3 regions of the Rahnella sp. JUb53 genome follow, and region 3 is predicted to be linked to each of the others. Evidence: riboswitches for the same ligand, from Rfam matches in the RefSeq annotation. Region 3 holds a riboswitch; each other region holds the start of a gene.
What was found. A riboswitch is a leader RNA that binds a small molecule or an ion and turns the genes downstream of it on or off. The one in region 3 is predicted to bind thiamine pyrophosphate.

Region 1 (4,763 bases), on a different contig from region 3:
CGCCGCCCCAGGTGTCAAAAATCATCACCGACTGCGCGCCCGCTTTAATCTGAGCATTAAGGTAAAGAATGACGCTGTCGGCCACTTTATCCAGCAACAGGTGCAAGGTAGACGGATCGGCGTACATCATTTTTTTGATTTTGGTAAAGGCTTTGCTGCTACCGCCTTCAATCATATACGTCGCCAGAGTCCACGGGCTACCGGAGAAACCAATAAGCGGCACTTCACCTTTCAGGTTTTTACGGATGGTACGCACGGCGTTCATCACATAGCCCAGCTCCATTTCAGGATCCGGAACCGGCAGCTTTTCGACATCAGCACGATTGGTCAGTGGCGAAGAAAAACGCGGGCCTTCACCGGCTTCGAAATACAGCCCCAGCCCCATCGCATCAGGAATGGTCAGGATGTCCGAGAACAGGATCGCTGCATCCAGCGGATAGCGACGAAGCGGCTGTAAAGTCACCTCACAAGCCAGTTCGGCATTCTTACACAGCGACATAAAATCGCCGGCTTCAGCGCGGGTTTCTTTGTACTCCGGCAAATAACGGCCAGCCTGACGCATCATCCACACCGGTGTAATGTCCACTGGCTGACGTAACAAAGCACGCAGGTAACGGTCGTTTTTCAACTCATTCATTCTTGCTCTTTCCTTCAATATTCGGGCCGCACGACAATCATATGACGGCATTCTATCACGCAAAACTGACGCTAGACCTCGTCGTCTTCGCTTTCTGCGCGGCACTGCGCAACTGTGTCTTCAATCAGACGACGGGCAATCGTGCCAGGCGGTGGCAGCTGTGGCAGCTGGTCAAAGCGGTACCAGTCAGCGTTAAGCAGCTCTTTCGGGTCGTGTTTAATATCGCCGCTGTCGTAATCCGCCATAAATGCCATCATCAGCGAATTGGGGAACGGCCACGGTTGGGAACTGACGTAACGGACATTCTTCACGCGGATATTACTTTCTTCCATGACCTCGCGAGCCACGGTTTCTTCCAGTGTTTCACCGACTTCAACAAATCCAGCCAGAACCGTGTGAATGCCATTACGATGACGGACGTGCTGCGCCAGCAAAATCTCATCACCTTTGCGGATTGCTACAATGATGCAGGGTGCAATCTGCGGGTAATAGCGTTCGCGACAATTCCCGCAAAGTGCGGCCCACTCGGTCTTACTGACGTGCATTTCATGCCCGCAGTATCCGCAGAACTTATGAGAACGATAAAACTCTGACAGCTGCACACCGCGCCCGACCAGCTGGAATAATCCGCGATCTTGATCCAGCAGCTGACGGGCGGAAACCATATGATTTGGCATTGTCTGACGGACCAGCCAGACAGGTTCACCCTGCCATTCGCCAATCTGACGCGCCGTTTTACCGGTCAGAGAATATTGTGCGGCGCTGCCAAACGGCAGTTCGCCCTCAGGCAGCCACAGCTTGCCTTCCTGGCTGATAACCCACCAGCCGTTATGTTGCTCAGTAATCTGTAATTCCATAATTGTTGTTGCATAACCTCGTCGGGACTGACAATCTGAGTAAGATATTCACATATTAGTAACTTTTAGTTACTTTTTTATCGCTCACGGAGTCAACCATGCTAAATCGTCTGGAAAGACTGACCCAACGCGTTGGTGGCAGTAATGAGTTAGTGGATCAATGGCTGCACGCGCGCAAAGAGCTGCTGGTTTCGTACTGCACTTTGGTCGGCCTGAAACCCAATAAAGAAAAACATACCCCTCTCAACGAAAAAGCGCTGGATAACTTTTGCCATAACCTGGTGGACTATCTTTCAGCCGGTCATTTCCATCTGTATCAGCGGATCATTGATGAAGTCGAAGGTGCGAACAGTCCGATAAAATTGCAGGCTGCGAAAATATACCCTGCACTGGAGCTGAACACTGAAGCTATCATGGCTTTCCATGATAGTTACACTGAAAATGATATTGATGATGACAATGCTTTCGCATTTCATTATGCATTATCCGATGTAGGTGAAGCGTTGGATGCGCGTTTTCAGCTGGAAGATCAATTGATTATTCTGGCATTTGACCGCAGCAATCATGAAGAAAAACCACCTGCAAATGAAGAACATCTCGCCAGACCGGCTTAACGCTTTGTCACATTAAAACTCTGCACCTGTTTGTAGTTTTAATTGTAGTTTTAGTTGTAGTTTCAAAAAACGCCTCCTATATTGAGGCTTCTTGTCGGAGTGCCTAGCGCATAATTTTCTCGCGAAGATTACGCCAGGCTGAGACCGTTAATTCGGGATCCGCGGAACCTGATCGGGTTAGTACCCGCGAAGGGAACAAGAGTAATGTTATGCGTTCAGCTCACTCTGGCATTCGCCTGCATCAGGCCGCCTGTGCTGCACCGCCCATTTTTACTCCTGCCGTAAACCTCCAGACAAGCAATTTTCCATCACGTTTTTTTGCGAGGAATTTGCTATGTCGAGTACCCAGAAACCCGTTATTTCCGAAAAGAAAGCGTCTAATCGCCGTGAACAACGCGCGCAGGCTCAGTCGTTTATCGACAGTCTGCAGGGCGAAGCCTTCCCCAACTCCCGCCGTATTTATCTTGAAGGTGACCGCAAAGATATTCGCGTGCCGATGCGTGAAATCCAACTCAGCCCGACACTGGTCGGCGGTGGCAAAGATAATCCGCAGTTCGAAGAAAACGAAGCCATCCCTGTTTATGACACCGCCGGATCTTACGGGGATCCGTCGGCAGTTATCGACGTGCATACCGGTCTGGAAAAATTACGTGCCCGCTGGATAAAAGAGCGTGCGGACACGGAGGAACTCCCACAGGTCAGCTCCGGCTTTACCCAGCAACGGCTGGCGGACGAAGGGCTGGATCATCTGCGCTTCGAACATCTGCCGCGTCCGCGAAAAGCCATGTCTGGCAAAAATGTTACGCAGCTGCATTACGCACGCAAAGGCACGATTACCCCGGAAATGGAGTTCATCGCCATTCGCGAAAACATGGGCCGCGAGCGGATCCGTGGCGAGATTTTGCGCCAGCAACACCCCGGTGAAAGCTTTGGCGCGCATTTGCCTGCCAATATCACCGCAGAGTTTGTGCGTCAGGAAGTCGCCGCCGGGCGTGCGATTATTCCTGCCAACATCAACCATCCTGAATCAGAGCCGATGATCATCGGGCGTAATTTCCTGGTGAAAGTGAACGCTAATATCGGCAACTCAGCGGTGACATCATCCATAGAAGAAGAAGTCGAGAAGCTGGTGTGGTCAACGCGCTGGGGCGCGGACACCGTGATGGATCTCTCCACCGGCCGTTATATTCATGAAACCCGCGAATGGATCCTGCGCAACAGCCCGGTGCCGATCGGCACGGTGCCGATTTATCAGGCGCTGGAAAAAGTGAACGGCGTGGCCGAAGACCTGAACTGGGACATGTTCCGCGATACCTTGCTGGAACAGGCCGAGCAAGGCGTCGATTACTTCACCATTCATGCCGGTGTCTTGCTGCGTTACGTACCGATGACGGCCAAACGTCTGACCGGCATTGTGTCGCGTGGCGGTTCAATCATGGCGAAATGGTGTCTTTCACATCATCGCGAAAGCTTCCTGTTCGAGCATTTTCGTGAAATTTGCGAAATCTGCGCTGCCTACGATGTCTCCCTTTCATTGGGCGACGGCTTACGTCCGGGCTCAATTCAGGATGCCAATGACGAAGCACAATTCGCTGAATTACGCACGCTGGGCGAACTGACCAAAATTGCCTGGGAATACGATGTGCAGGTGATGATCGAAGGTCCCGGGCATGTGCCGATGCAGATGATCCGCCGCAATATGACCGAAGAACTCGAGCACTGTCATGAAGCGCCGTTCTATACCCTCGGCCCGCTGACCACTGATATCGCGCCGGGTTACGACCACTTCACCTCCGGTATTGGTGCGGCGATGATTGGATGGTTTGGCTGCGCCATGCTGTGTTATGTCACGCCAAAAGAGCATCTCGGCCTGCCGAACAAAGAAGACGTTAAGCAGGGTTTGATTACCTACAAAATCGCAGCACACGCCGCCGATTTAGCCAAAGGTCATCCGGGTGCGCAAATCCGCGATAACGCCATGTCCAAAGCGCGTTTTGAATTCCGCTGGGAAGACCAGTTCAATCTGGCTCTGGATCCGGCCACTGCGCGTGCTTACCACGATGAAACGCTGCCGCAGGAATCCGGCAAAGTTGCTCACTTCTGCTCGATGTGCGGCCCGAAATTCTGCTCAATGAAAATCACTCAGGAAGTTCGCGATTACGCCGCCGCGCTGGAAGCCAAAGCCCAGCCAATAGAACTCGTTGCATCCGGCATGGCGCAAATGTCGGCCGAATTCCGTTCACGCGGCAGCGAGCTTTATCACCCTGCCACGGAGGTCAACAAATGAATCAGTCCGCTCAGCCCTTTCCTGCCGTTCCTTTTCACCTCGGTTTATATCCGGTCGTTGATACGGTGGAATGGATCGCCCGCCTGCTGGAAGCAGGAGTTAAAACGCTGCAACTGCGTGTAAAAGATTTACCCGATGAAGAAGTTGAGCCAGCAATTATCGAGGCTATCGCACTAGGGAAAAAATATCAGGCGAGGTTATTCATCAACGATTACTGGCGTCTGGCGGTAAAACATCAGGCTTATGGCGTGCATCTGGGTCAGGAAGATCTGGATACTGCCGATCTTGAGGCAATCCGTCAGGCCGGTTTACGACTGGGCGTCTCCACCCATGACGATACTGAGATGGCGCGCGCTGTCGCCGTGAAT
Region 2 (4,763 bases), on a different contig from region 3:
AGGCACTGTCGGAAGTTCTGAGTTGCTCACGCAGACACATGCGCTCGTTGCTCAGCACCATGCAGGAACAGGGCTGGCTGACGTGGGATGCAGAAGCCGGACGCGGCAAACGTTCCACGCTGAAATTTCTGTATACCGGCCTCGCACTCCAGCAACAGCGCGCCGAAGAGCTGCTGGAGCAGGATCGTATTGATCAGCTGGTACAACTGGTCGGCGACAAAACCCTGGTGCGCCAGATGCTGCTTTCCCAGCTCGGCCGCAGTTTCCGTCAGGGTAAGCATATCCTGCGTGTGTTGTATTACCGTCCGCTGATTAATCTGCTGCCCGGTACCATGTTACGCCGCTCTGAAACCCATATTGCCCGGCAAATTTTCAGCGGCCTCACACGCATAAATGAGGAAAAAGGGGAAGTCGAAGGCGATTTAGCCCATCACTGGCAGGAAATTTCGCCGTTGCAATGGCGTTTTTATCTGCGCCCTGCCATTCATTTTCATCACGGCCGTGAACTGGAGATGGTGGATATCATTGCTACCTTCACCCGGCTGAAAACGCATCCGCTGTTCAGTAATCTGAAATCAGTCACAACGCCCACGCCAAATGTTATTGATATCCACCTGAATGAACCCGATCGCTGGCTGCCGTGGCTGTTCGGCAATATCCACGCGATGATCCTGCCGCAGGAGTGGCAGTCGCTGCCCGATTTTGCCCGCCATCCGGTCGGTACCGGCCCTTACGCCGTGGTGCGTAATCTGAAAACCCAACTGCGCATCCGCGCCTTTGATGATTATTTTGGCTTCCGGGCGCTGATTGACGAAGTAAATATCTGGGTGTTGCCGGAACTGAGTGAAGAACTGGTGCATTCCGGTGTACAGCTACAGGCCGATGAATCTGGCAAAAGCGAACTGGAAAGTCGCCTGGAAGAAGGCTGCTATTTCCTGTTATTTGACCAGCGTTCGCCGGTCGGACAATCCGCGGAAACCCGTCAGTGGTTGTGCGATTTACTTAATCCCATCGCCTTACTGAATAATGCCGAACCGATTTATCAGCGCTACTGGTCGCCGGCTTACGGCCTGCTGCCACGCTGGCACCATAAAGCGCCACAACCGCGTCCGCCCAGACCGCAAAACCTGACCCAGGTGACACTGACATTTTACGGCGAGCATTCCGAGCATCAGGCGATCTGCAATGCGCTGCAGCCGCTGCTGGCGTCCGAAGGCATTGAGCTGATTATTCAGGTCGTGGATTACGCGGTCTGGCACCGCGGTGACGCCAAAAGTGATCTGTGGCTCGGCAGCGCCAACTTTACCCTGCCACTGGAATTTTCACTGTTTGCGCATTTCTATGAATTACCGCTGGCGAAACACTGCTTCAGTGAAGAAATGGAAGATGACGCCGCGCAGTGGCATGCGGGGAATTTATCGATCGCCAAATGGAGTCAGAAACAAACGGTCAGCCATCAGATCCATCCTCTGTTTCATCACTGGCTGGTGTTGCAGGGGCAGCGCAGTATGCGCGGCGTGCGTATGAACACCCTCGGCTGGTTCGACTTCAAATCCGCGTGGTTTGCGCCGCCGGACAGTTAATCGGACTATCGCATCGCGCCGTTAGTCTCTAGAATGACATCCGTTCTCAACGGGGTGCCAGCACTTGTGAAAGCAAGTTTAAATATGGCTGAGACCTGATACCCGTCGAACCTGATCCGGTTAACCCCGGCGGAGGGATTTGAGACTGCGTGATGCTTACTCAAAATCCTTTGCCCTTTCATTTTTTTTGGAGCGCAAAGTTGAAAAAATTATTGTCCTGCCTGCTGTTACTTTCTGCACCTGTCTTCGCGGCAAAACCTGTCCTGACGGTTTATACCTATGATTCTTTCTCTGCCGACTGGGGTCCGGGCCCGGCGATCAAAAAAGCCTTTGAAGCCCAATGCGGCTGCGAGCTGAAATACGTTGCGCTGGAAGACGGTGTCTCTTTGCTTAACCGTCTGCGGATGGAAGGCAAAGACAGCAAAGCCGACGTGGTTCTCGGGCTGGATAACAACCTGTTGCAGGCAGCTGAACAAACCGGATTATTTGCCAAAGCGCCGAAAACCGCTGCCAGACTGACCGTACCAGGCGGCTGGGACAACACCACGTTCGTGCCTTACGATTACGGCTATTTCGCGTTCGTCTATGACAAAAACAAACTGAAGAACCCGCCAAAAAGCCTCGATGAGCTGATCAACAGCGACCAGAAATGGAAAGTCATTTACGAAGATCCGCGCACCAGTACACCGGGTCTGGGCCTGATGTTGTGGATGCAAAAAGTCTATGGCGACAAAGCACCGCAAGCGTGGGAAAAACTGGCGAAGAAAACCGTTACCGTCACCAAAGGCTGGAGCGAGGCTTACGGTTTATTCCTCAAAGGTGAAAGCGATCTGGTGCTGAGCTACACCACGTCTCCGGCTTACCACATCGTGGAAGAGAAGAAAGATAACTACGCGGCAGCAGATTTCACCGAAGGCCATTATATGCAGGTCGAAGTGGCGGGTCAGTTGGCGAACAGCCAGCAACCGAAACTGGCTGAAGAGTTCATGAAATTCGTTACTACGGAAGATTTCCAGAAAGTGATCCCGGCCGGCAACTGGATGTATCCGGTGATCAACACCCCGCTGCCTGACGCTTTTAAACAGCTGACGATCCCGGCTAAATCCCTGCAATACAGCGCACAGGATGTCGCCACTCACCGTTCACAATGGATCCAGGCATGGCAGAACGCCGTCAGCCGTTGATCCCGCGCTGGTTGTGGCCGGGCGCCATCGCCTCGCTGCTGATGTTGCTGGTGGCTATGCTGGCGTTAGGCTCTCTGTGGCGTCATGCGCCACAGATGAGCGGCGCCTCGCTGTGGCAGGATCCTTATCTCTGGCATGTGATCCGCTTTACCTTCTGGCAGGCGCTGCTTTCGGCGCTCTGTTCTGTGCTGCCCGCCATTCTGCTGGCGCGTGCGCTGTTCCGCCGCCGCTTCCCCGGACGTCAGCTGTTACTACGTTTATGCGCGATGACGCTGGTATTACCGGTTTTGGTGGCAGTCTTCGGCATTCTCAGCGTTTACGGACGACAGGGCTGGCTGGCGCAGATTTGCGGCTGGCTGGGCGTGGATTACCGTTTCTCGCCTTATGGTTTACAGGGCATTTTACTGGCTCATGTGTTTTTCAATCTGCCACTGGCAGCCCGACTCTTATTGCAGGCGCTGGAGAATATCGCCGTCGAACAGCGTCAGCTGGCTGCGCAGCTTGGGATGAACGCCTGGCAGCAATTTCGCTTTGTTGAATGGCCTGCCATTCGCCGGCAGATTTTCCCCGCCGCTGCATTGATTTTTATGTTGTGCTTCGCCAGCTTCGCCACGGTGCTGTCGCTGGGCGGCGGTCCGCAGGCGACCACCATTGAACTGGCGATTTTTCAGGCGTTAAGTTACGACTACGATTTAAGTCGCGCGGCCACGCTGGCGCTAATCCAGCTGTTTTGTTGTCTGGCGCTGGTCTTGCTCAGCCAGAAACTCAGTCAGGCGTTGCCGGTCGGACAAACGCATTCTCAGCGCTGGCGTAACCCGGACGATTCCAGGCTGCGGCGCATCGCAGATGCCGTGCTGATCGGCCTGGCGTTAATGCTGATCCTGCCGCCGCTACTCGCCGTGATTACCGACGGTATCAACCGTGCAGCAGTCGGTGTTTTACAACAACCTGCACTGTGGCTGGCATTATGGACATCCGTGCGTATCGCGCTGGGCAGCGGAATAGTGTGTGTTCTGCTGACTATGATGCTGTTGTGGAGCAGTCGCGAACTGCGATTACGGCAGAGAAATGGCTGGGCGCAGGCGATGGATCTCAGCGGGATGCTGATCCTTGCGATGCCGGGCATTGTGCTGGCAACCGGCTTTTTCCTGCTGCTTGGCGATACGACAGGTTTGCCGCAATCGCCGTGGCCGCTGGTGATCATGACCAATGCGCTGATGGCGGTGCCTTATGCGCTAAAAGTGCTGGATAACCCGATGCGCGACGTGGCCGAACGTTACACGCCGCTGTGCCTTTCACTGGATATGCACGGCTGGCAGCGCCTGCGCTGGGTGGAACTGAGCGCGCTGAGGCGCCCGATTGCGCAGGCGCTGGCGTTTGCCTGCGTGCTGTCGCTGGGGGATTTCGGCGTGATCGCCTTATTCGGCAATGAGAACTTCCGCACCCTGCCGTTTTATCTGTATCAGCAGATCGGCGCCTATCGCAGCCAGGACGGCGCGGTGACGGCGCTGTTATTGCTGCTGTTATGTTTTCTGTTATTCACCCTGATTGAGAAATTACCGGGCCGCCATGCTGACGCTGAATAAACTGACGTACCTGTACGAACACCTGCCGATGCGCTTCGATTTACAGATCGAGGCCGGTGAGCGCGTGGCCATTCTCGGGCCGAGCGGCGCGGGAAAAAGTACCCTGCTCAGCCTGGTCGCTGGTTTCCTGGCACCGGTCAGCGGGCAGATCCTGCTTAACGGTGCAGATCACAGCGCGACACCACCGGCAAAACGTCCAGTGTCGATGCTGTTTCAGGAAAACAATCTGTTCTCGCATCTGACGGTGCGTCAGAACATGGGGCTGGGGTTACATCCGGGGCTGAAACTCACCGCGCAGCAGAAGCGCGAACTGGAAGACATCGCCCGACAGGTCGGGCTGGAAGAGTGCCTGGATCGCTTACCGTCGCAGCTTTCCGGCGGGCAGCGTCAGCGTGTCGCACTGGCGCGCT
Region 3 (4,763 bases):
GATGAGCCAGAAGCCAAACGTAAAATCATTGGCCGCGTCTTCGTAGAAGTGTTTGACGAAGAAGCCTGCAAGCAGGATGAAGTGAAATGGCTGGCGCAGGGCACTATTTACCCTGACGTCATCGAATCTGCAGCGTCTGCCACCGGTAAAGCGCACGTGATCAAATCGCACCACAACGTGGGCGGTCTGCCGAAAGAAATGAAACTGGGTCTGGTTGAGCCGCTGAAAGAGCTGTTCAAAGACGAAGTGCGTAAAATCGGTCTGGAACTCGGTCTGCCATACGACATGCTTTACCGTCACCCGTTCCCGGGGCCAGGTTTAGGCGTTCGCGTGCTGGGCGAAGTGAAGAAAGAGTATTGCGACCTGTTGCGTCGCGCCGATGCGATCTTCATCGAAGAACTGCATAAAGCCGATCTGTACAACAAAGTCAGCCAGGCCTTTACCGTCTTCCTGCCAGTCCGCTCCGTTGGCGTGATGGGCGATGGCCGTAAATACGACTGGGTGGTTTCCCTGCGCGCAGTTGAAACTATCGACTTCATGACCGCGCACTGGGCGCACCTGCCGTATGATTTCCTCGGCCGCTGCTCCAACCGTATCATCAACGAAGTCAACGGCATTTCCCGCGTGGTGTATGACATCTCCGGTAAACCGCCGGCAACGATTGAGTGGGAATGATTCGGCAATATATCCTTAGCCGATAACTAGCTCTTAAAGCCCGCTGCTGTTGCAGGGGGCTTTTTTTATATCTGTTTTAATTGTTGTCATAGCCAATGACTTTGTTAGCTTTTCGCTTTAGGCACTATTGCCGATAGTGAAATAAAGATCCCTGAAATTGCTGAAAAAATGAGTGGAAAAATAAATGCATCAGAATTTCTCAGAGGATTATTTATATCCAGTAAAATAACAATAAAGAAAAGACTATTGGCAAAAGTGGCTGATGAAAATATTTCCCCTACTTTATATTGGAGGTTCTCCAGTGAAAATGCCGGTGTTTTTATCGAAAATGCATCCCATGTCAGATGAACAAAAATATAACTCACGCAGAGATAACAATAGAAGTGCGCAAGCTGATCTGAATTGACGGGAAGGTACCAGTGTAATTCTCGCAACTCACTTTCTCCGTATGCTCTTTAGATACAGGAGTGGCAACAACACCGCACCGATGGCCGCCATTGAAAGCAACAGTCTGTCCGTGACGATAAGTTCCGGTAGTGCAAGAGAAATACCGCCAGTGAATGCATATCCTGCACCTGCGCCGCCGAGTATGGCTTTGAAAAATGTCGTGATGTCGAATTCCATTTTTAATCTCCCTGATAACGAAAGGCAGATTACTCAAGTTTTAAAACACCTGCAAATTAAAACGGAATTTGTGATAGTTATATTTTCATAGTTACGAGGCCTGTTCCAAAAAACATAACGCCAGAATGCTGGGGAGATACCCTTGCATTAATAAATGTTCAGGTAACATAAAACGTTATTTCAGATGCGCCGTGAACCCATTTATCCCCGGTGTAATGTCCGGCTGCAGTGTCAGTACCGGAATATCACATCACCGCCATTTTGCTGACGGCATCCAGCGCGGATTTCCATTCATCAGTGGCTGCGTGAGTTTATTGCTGATTCAGTATGAAAAAAGGCAGCCAACTGGCTGCCCTGATTGTGATGCGGTGACGAAAATTACTCGTTAAACAACTTGGTGTCGTTCGCCAGACTATCAACCACGGTTTTCAAATCGTTCGCGGTGACTTTTTGTGTATCGTTAGAAACTTGTTTTCCGAAGCCTTTACGGACGACTTTAATTACCGGTTTACCGGTTGCTGAGTCAATCAGCTCGCCTTCGAAATACACTTCGGTATCACGCGTGCGGTGGCCGGTCGCGGTTTCAGTACCGGCAATGACCAGCGCAACCGGGATCACTTCATAGAATTGCAGACCTTCAGCCGAAGTATTCACACCGGTGATTGCACCTTTAAAGATCAAGGTACGCGGCCCCGCGTGATCTGTCAGAGGCAAACGCTCAGCGAGCGCAGGTTTCATACGGCTGTTAGCATAATCCAGAACGCCCTGCAGGGTTTCCTTGCTGATTTGCTCAGTAGGCTGAGGCTCCGGATAGAACTTAATCGGTTCGTATTTGATGTAGGAGTAGTTGGCTTTTTTGAACGAAGGGTCAATCCAGCGAAGAACGGGATTGCCACCTGCAGTTTTGACTTCCTTAAGGCCGGAATAGTCCCCCAGGAAACCAGAGAATTTATCCGCTTGAGTGACGTGGTTGGTACAACCGGCTAAAAACAGTACGCCAGCGACTGCAGCAACCTGCATCAGTTTTATTCTTTTCATTCGTACCCTCGAAATATTTTAAGGAAGACCAAGTATGTATAGCACTGTTGCGGAATTTAACCTGTTAACTACAAAGAAAAATTGATATCCGTCAGGATCGCAAAAAAACGGTTGTGTGAGGTAATCATTTCTTCTTCAATTATTTTTTTGATGAATGAAACAGATAGTATTCGCCCTTTGGACTTTCCCCTGTAGCCATGATGTTCCAGCCTTTTGACAGGTAAAAATCGACTGATTTTTTACTCTTTACTAAACATTTCAGAGAGCCCTGACGGGTAAACGTCTCTTCCGCCGCGCGAAGCAACGCCGAACCTGCGCCGGTTCCCTGATATTTGGGATCAACAAACAGGTTATGCAGGAAATCCTCCTGAGTGAAAATCGAGGCGAAGCCGAGCAAATGTCCGTCACGTTCCGCGACCAGTATCTTTTCGCCGATAACCGCACGATCAAAATCTTCCAGCTGAAAATCATCCTCCAGCCATGTCCAGGTGTGCTTTCGGGAGGCCAGATACAACGTGCGTAAAAACGGGCGGTCTGCTTCTTCATAAGGCCGGATTTTGAGGGGTGATGGCAAAGAAAGCTCCTGAGAATTTTTTATCATCAAAGTCTGTGGTTTAGGTTTGTTTTCCGATACTGCCAGTGAAGTGCGGCGAGTTCAATTACGTTGACTTAACGGTTTTATATCGCATTTCCTGATTGATCTTCTGACCCTCGCCACCAATAATGCTTCCTTGACTCGGGGTGCCCGCTGTAAAGCAGGGCTGAGATTTTACCCGTATTACCTGATCTGGATTATGCCAGCGTAGGGAAGTCAGGTATCTCTCCTGATACCGCCTTCTTTAGCGCCGGTAGGGAGACTTATGAATACCCGACCTACCTTGTTGCCCGGCTCTACAGCCGCCACTTCTCTGAAACAACTCCGCCTCTCTGCGCCGCTGGTCCACTGCCTGACCAACGACGTCGTGCAATCTTTTACTGCCAATGTCCTGCTGGCGCTGGGGGCGTCCCCGGCGATGGTGGTTGATCCCGCCGAAGCCGCGCAGTTCAGTGCCATTGCTGATGCTTTGCTGGTGAATGTCGGCACGCTGACCCGTCTTCATGCCGATGCGATGCTGGCAGCTGTTCACGCGGCTCATCAGGCCGGAAAGCCCTGGGTACTTGATCCCGTCGCTGTCGGTGGCCTGAGCTGGCGCACCGAATTTTGCCTTGAACTCATCACGCTTAAACCTGCTGCCATTCGTGGTAATGCGTCCGAAATTCTTGCGCTCAGCGGACTCAGCGCGTCCGGCCGTGGCGTTGACAGCGGTGATGACTCCCTGTCAGCTTTACCTGCCGCACAACAGCTGGCGCGTAACACCGGCGCGATTGTCGCTGTCACCGGTGAAACAGATTATGTCACTGACGGCGAACGCAGCCGGTCTGTAGCAGGCGGGCATCCGATGATGACCCGCATTGTTGGCACCGGATGCGCCCTGTCAGCCGTGGTGGCGGCCTTTGTGGCTTTACCGGGCGACCGGCTGGATAACGTTGCCGCTGCCTGTCGCGTGATGTCATGTGCCGGTGAACGTGCCTGTGCAGCCGTAAACGGACCGGGCAGTTTCACGCCTCAGTTCCTCGATAATCTGTATTTGATAGATGAGCAGTGGCTGAACGGGGAGGAGAGGCAATGAAACGGATTAATGCACTGACGATTGCCGGCACGGATCCGAGCGGCGGAGCGGGGATCCAGGCAGATTTAAAAGCCTTCTCGGCGCTGGGTGCGTACGGTACCAGCGTGATCACCGCACTGGTGGCGCAGAATACCCGCGGCGTGCAGTCAGTTTATAACATTGAGCCGGAGTTTGTTTCGGCGCAGCTGGATTCCGTACTGAGCGACGTTCGTATCGACAGCACGAAAATCGGCATGCTGGCAAACAGTCAGATTGTGGACGTGGTTGCGGAGCGGCTCAGACATTATCAGCCGCCTTTTGTGGTGCTGGATACCGTGATGCTGGCGAAAAGTGGCGATCCGCTGCTACTGCCGGAAGCCGTGGATGCCGTGCGCCGTTTGCTGATCCCGCAGGTATCCATTATTACGCCAAATCTGCCGGAAGCCGCCGCGTTGCTGGAGTGTGCGACTGCGACTAATGAAACCGAAATGCGGGAGCAGGGAGAAGCGTTACTGGCGATGGGATGTGGCGCGGTGCTGATGAAAGGCGGTCATCTGAGTGATGAGGAAAGCCCTGACTGGCTGTTTGAGGCAGGTTCACGCGAGCGGTTTACCGCGCCGCGTGTGGACACCCGTCACACCCATGGCACAGGATGCACGTTATCTGCGGCGTTTGCAGCATTGCGACCGCGGCATAACAACTGGGCCGATACCGTACGCGAAGCCAAAGAATATTTGCAGCAGGCGCTGATGCAGGCCGATTCTCTGGAGGTTGGTC

Region 1: it holds a riboswitch for thiamine pyrophosphate, as region 3 does, so the genes downstream of both, thiC (phosphomethylpyrimidine synthase ThiC) here and thiM (hydroxyethylthiazole kinase) in region 3, are expected to answer to the same signal.
Region 2: it holds a riboswitch for thiamine pyrophosphate, as region 3 does, so the genes downstream of both, thiB (thiamine ABC transporter substrate binding subunit) here and thiM (hydroxyethylthiazole kinase) in region 3, are expected to answer to the same signal.

What each region holds. Positions count from the first base shown of each region.
Region 1 covers NZ_SLYT01000018.1:6,364-11,126, forward strand. Annotated here, with positions in the region: gene hemE (uroporphyrinogen decarboxylase) at 1-637, opposite strand, end outside; gene nudC (NAD(+) diphosphatase) at 709-1,494, opposite strand; gene rsd (sigma D regulator) at 1,593-2,108, shown strand; TPP riboswitch at 2,194-2,320, shown strand; gene thiC (phosphomethylpyrimidine synthase ThiC) at 2,443-4,395, shown strand; gene thiE (thiamine phosphate synthase) at 4,392-4,763, shown strand, end outside.
Region 2 covers NZ_SLYT01000009.1:125,044-129,806, reverse strand. Annotated here, with positions in the region: gene sgrR (HTH-type transcriptional regulator SgrR) at 1-1,583, shown strand, start outside; TPP riboswitch at 1,624-1,739, shown strand; gene thiB (thiamine ABC transporter substrate binding subunit) at 1,784-2,767, shown strand; gene thiP (thiamine/thiamine pyrophosphate ABC transporter permease ThiP) at 2,743-4,353, shown strand; gene thiQ (thiamine ABC transporter ATP-binding protein ThiQ) at 4,337-4,763, shown strand, end outside.
Region 3 covers NZ_SLYT01000012.1:134,811-139,573, reverse strand. Annotated here, with positions in the region: gene guaA (glutamine-hydrolyzing GMP synthase) at 1-675, shown strand, start outside; gene EC840_RS22310 (hypothetical protein) at 1,111-1,299, opposite strand; gene EC840_RS22305 (DUF3313 domain-containing protein) at 1,678-2,337, opposite strand; gene EC840_RS22300 (GNAT family N-acetyltransferase) at 2,477-2,911, opposite strand; TPP riboswitch at 3,065-3,163, shown strand; gene thiM (hydroxyethylthiazole kinase) at 3,198-4,007, shown strand; gene thiD (bifunctional hydroxymethylpyrimidine kinase/phosphomethylpyrimidine kinase) at 4,004-4,763, shown strand, end outside.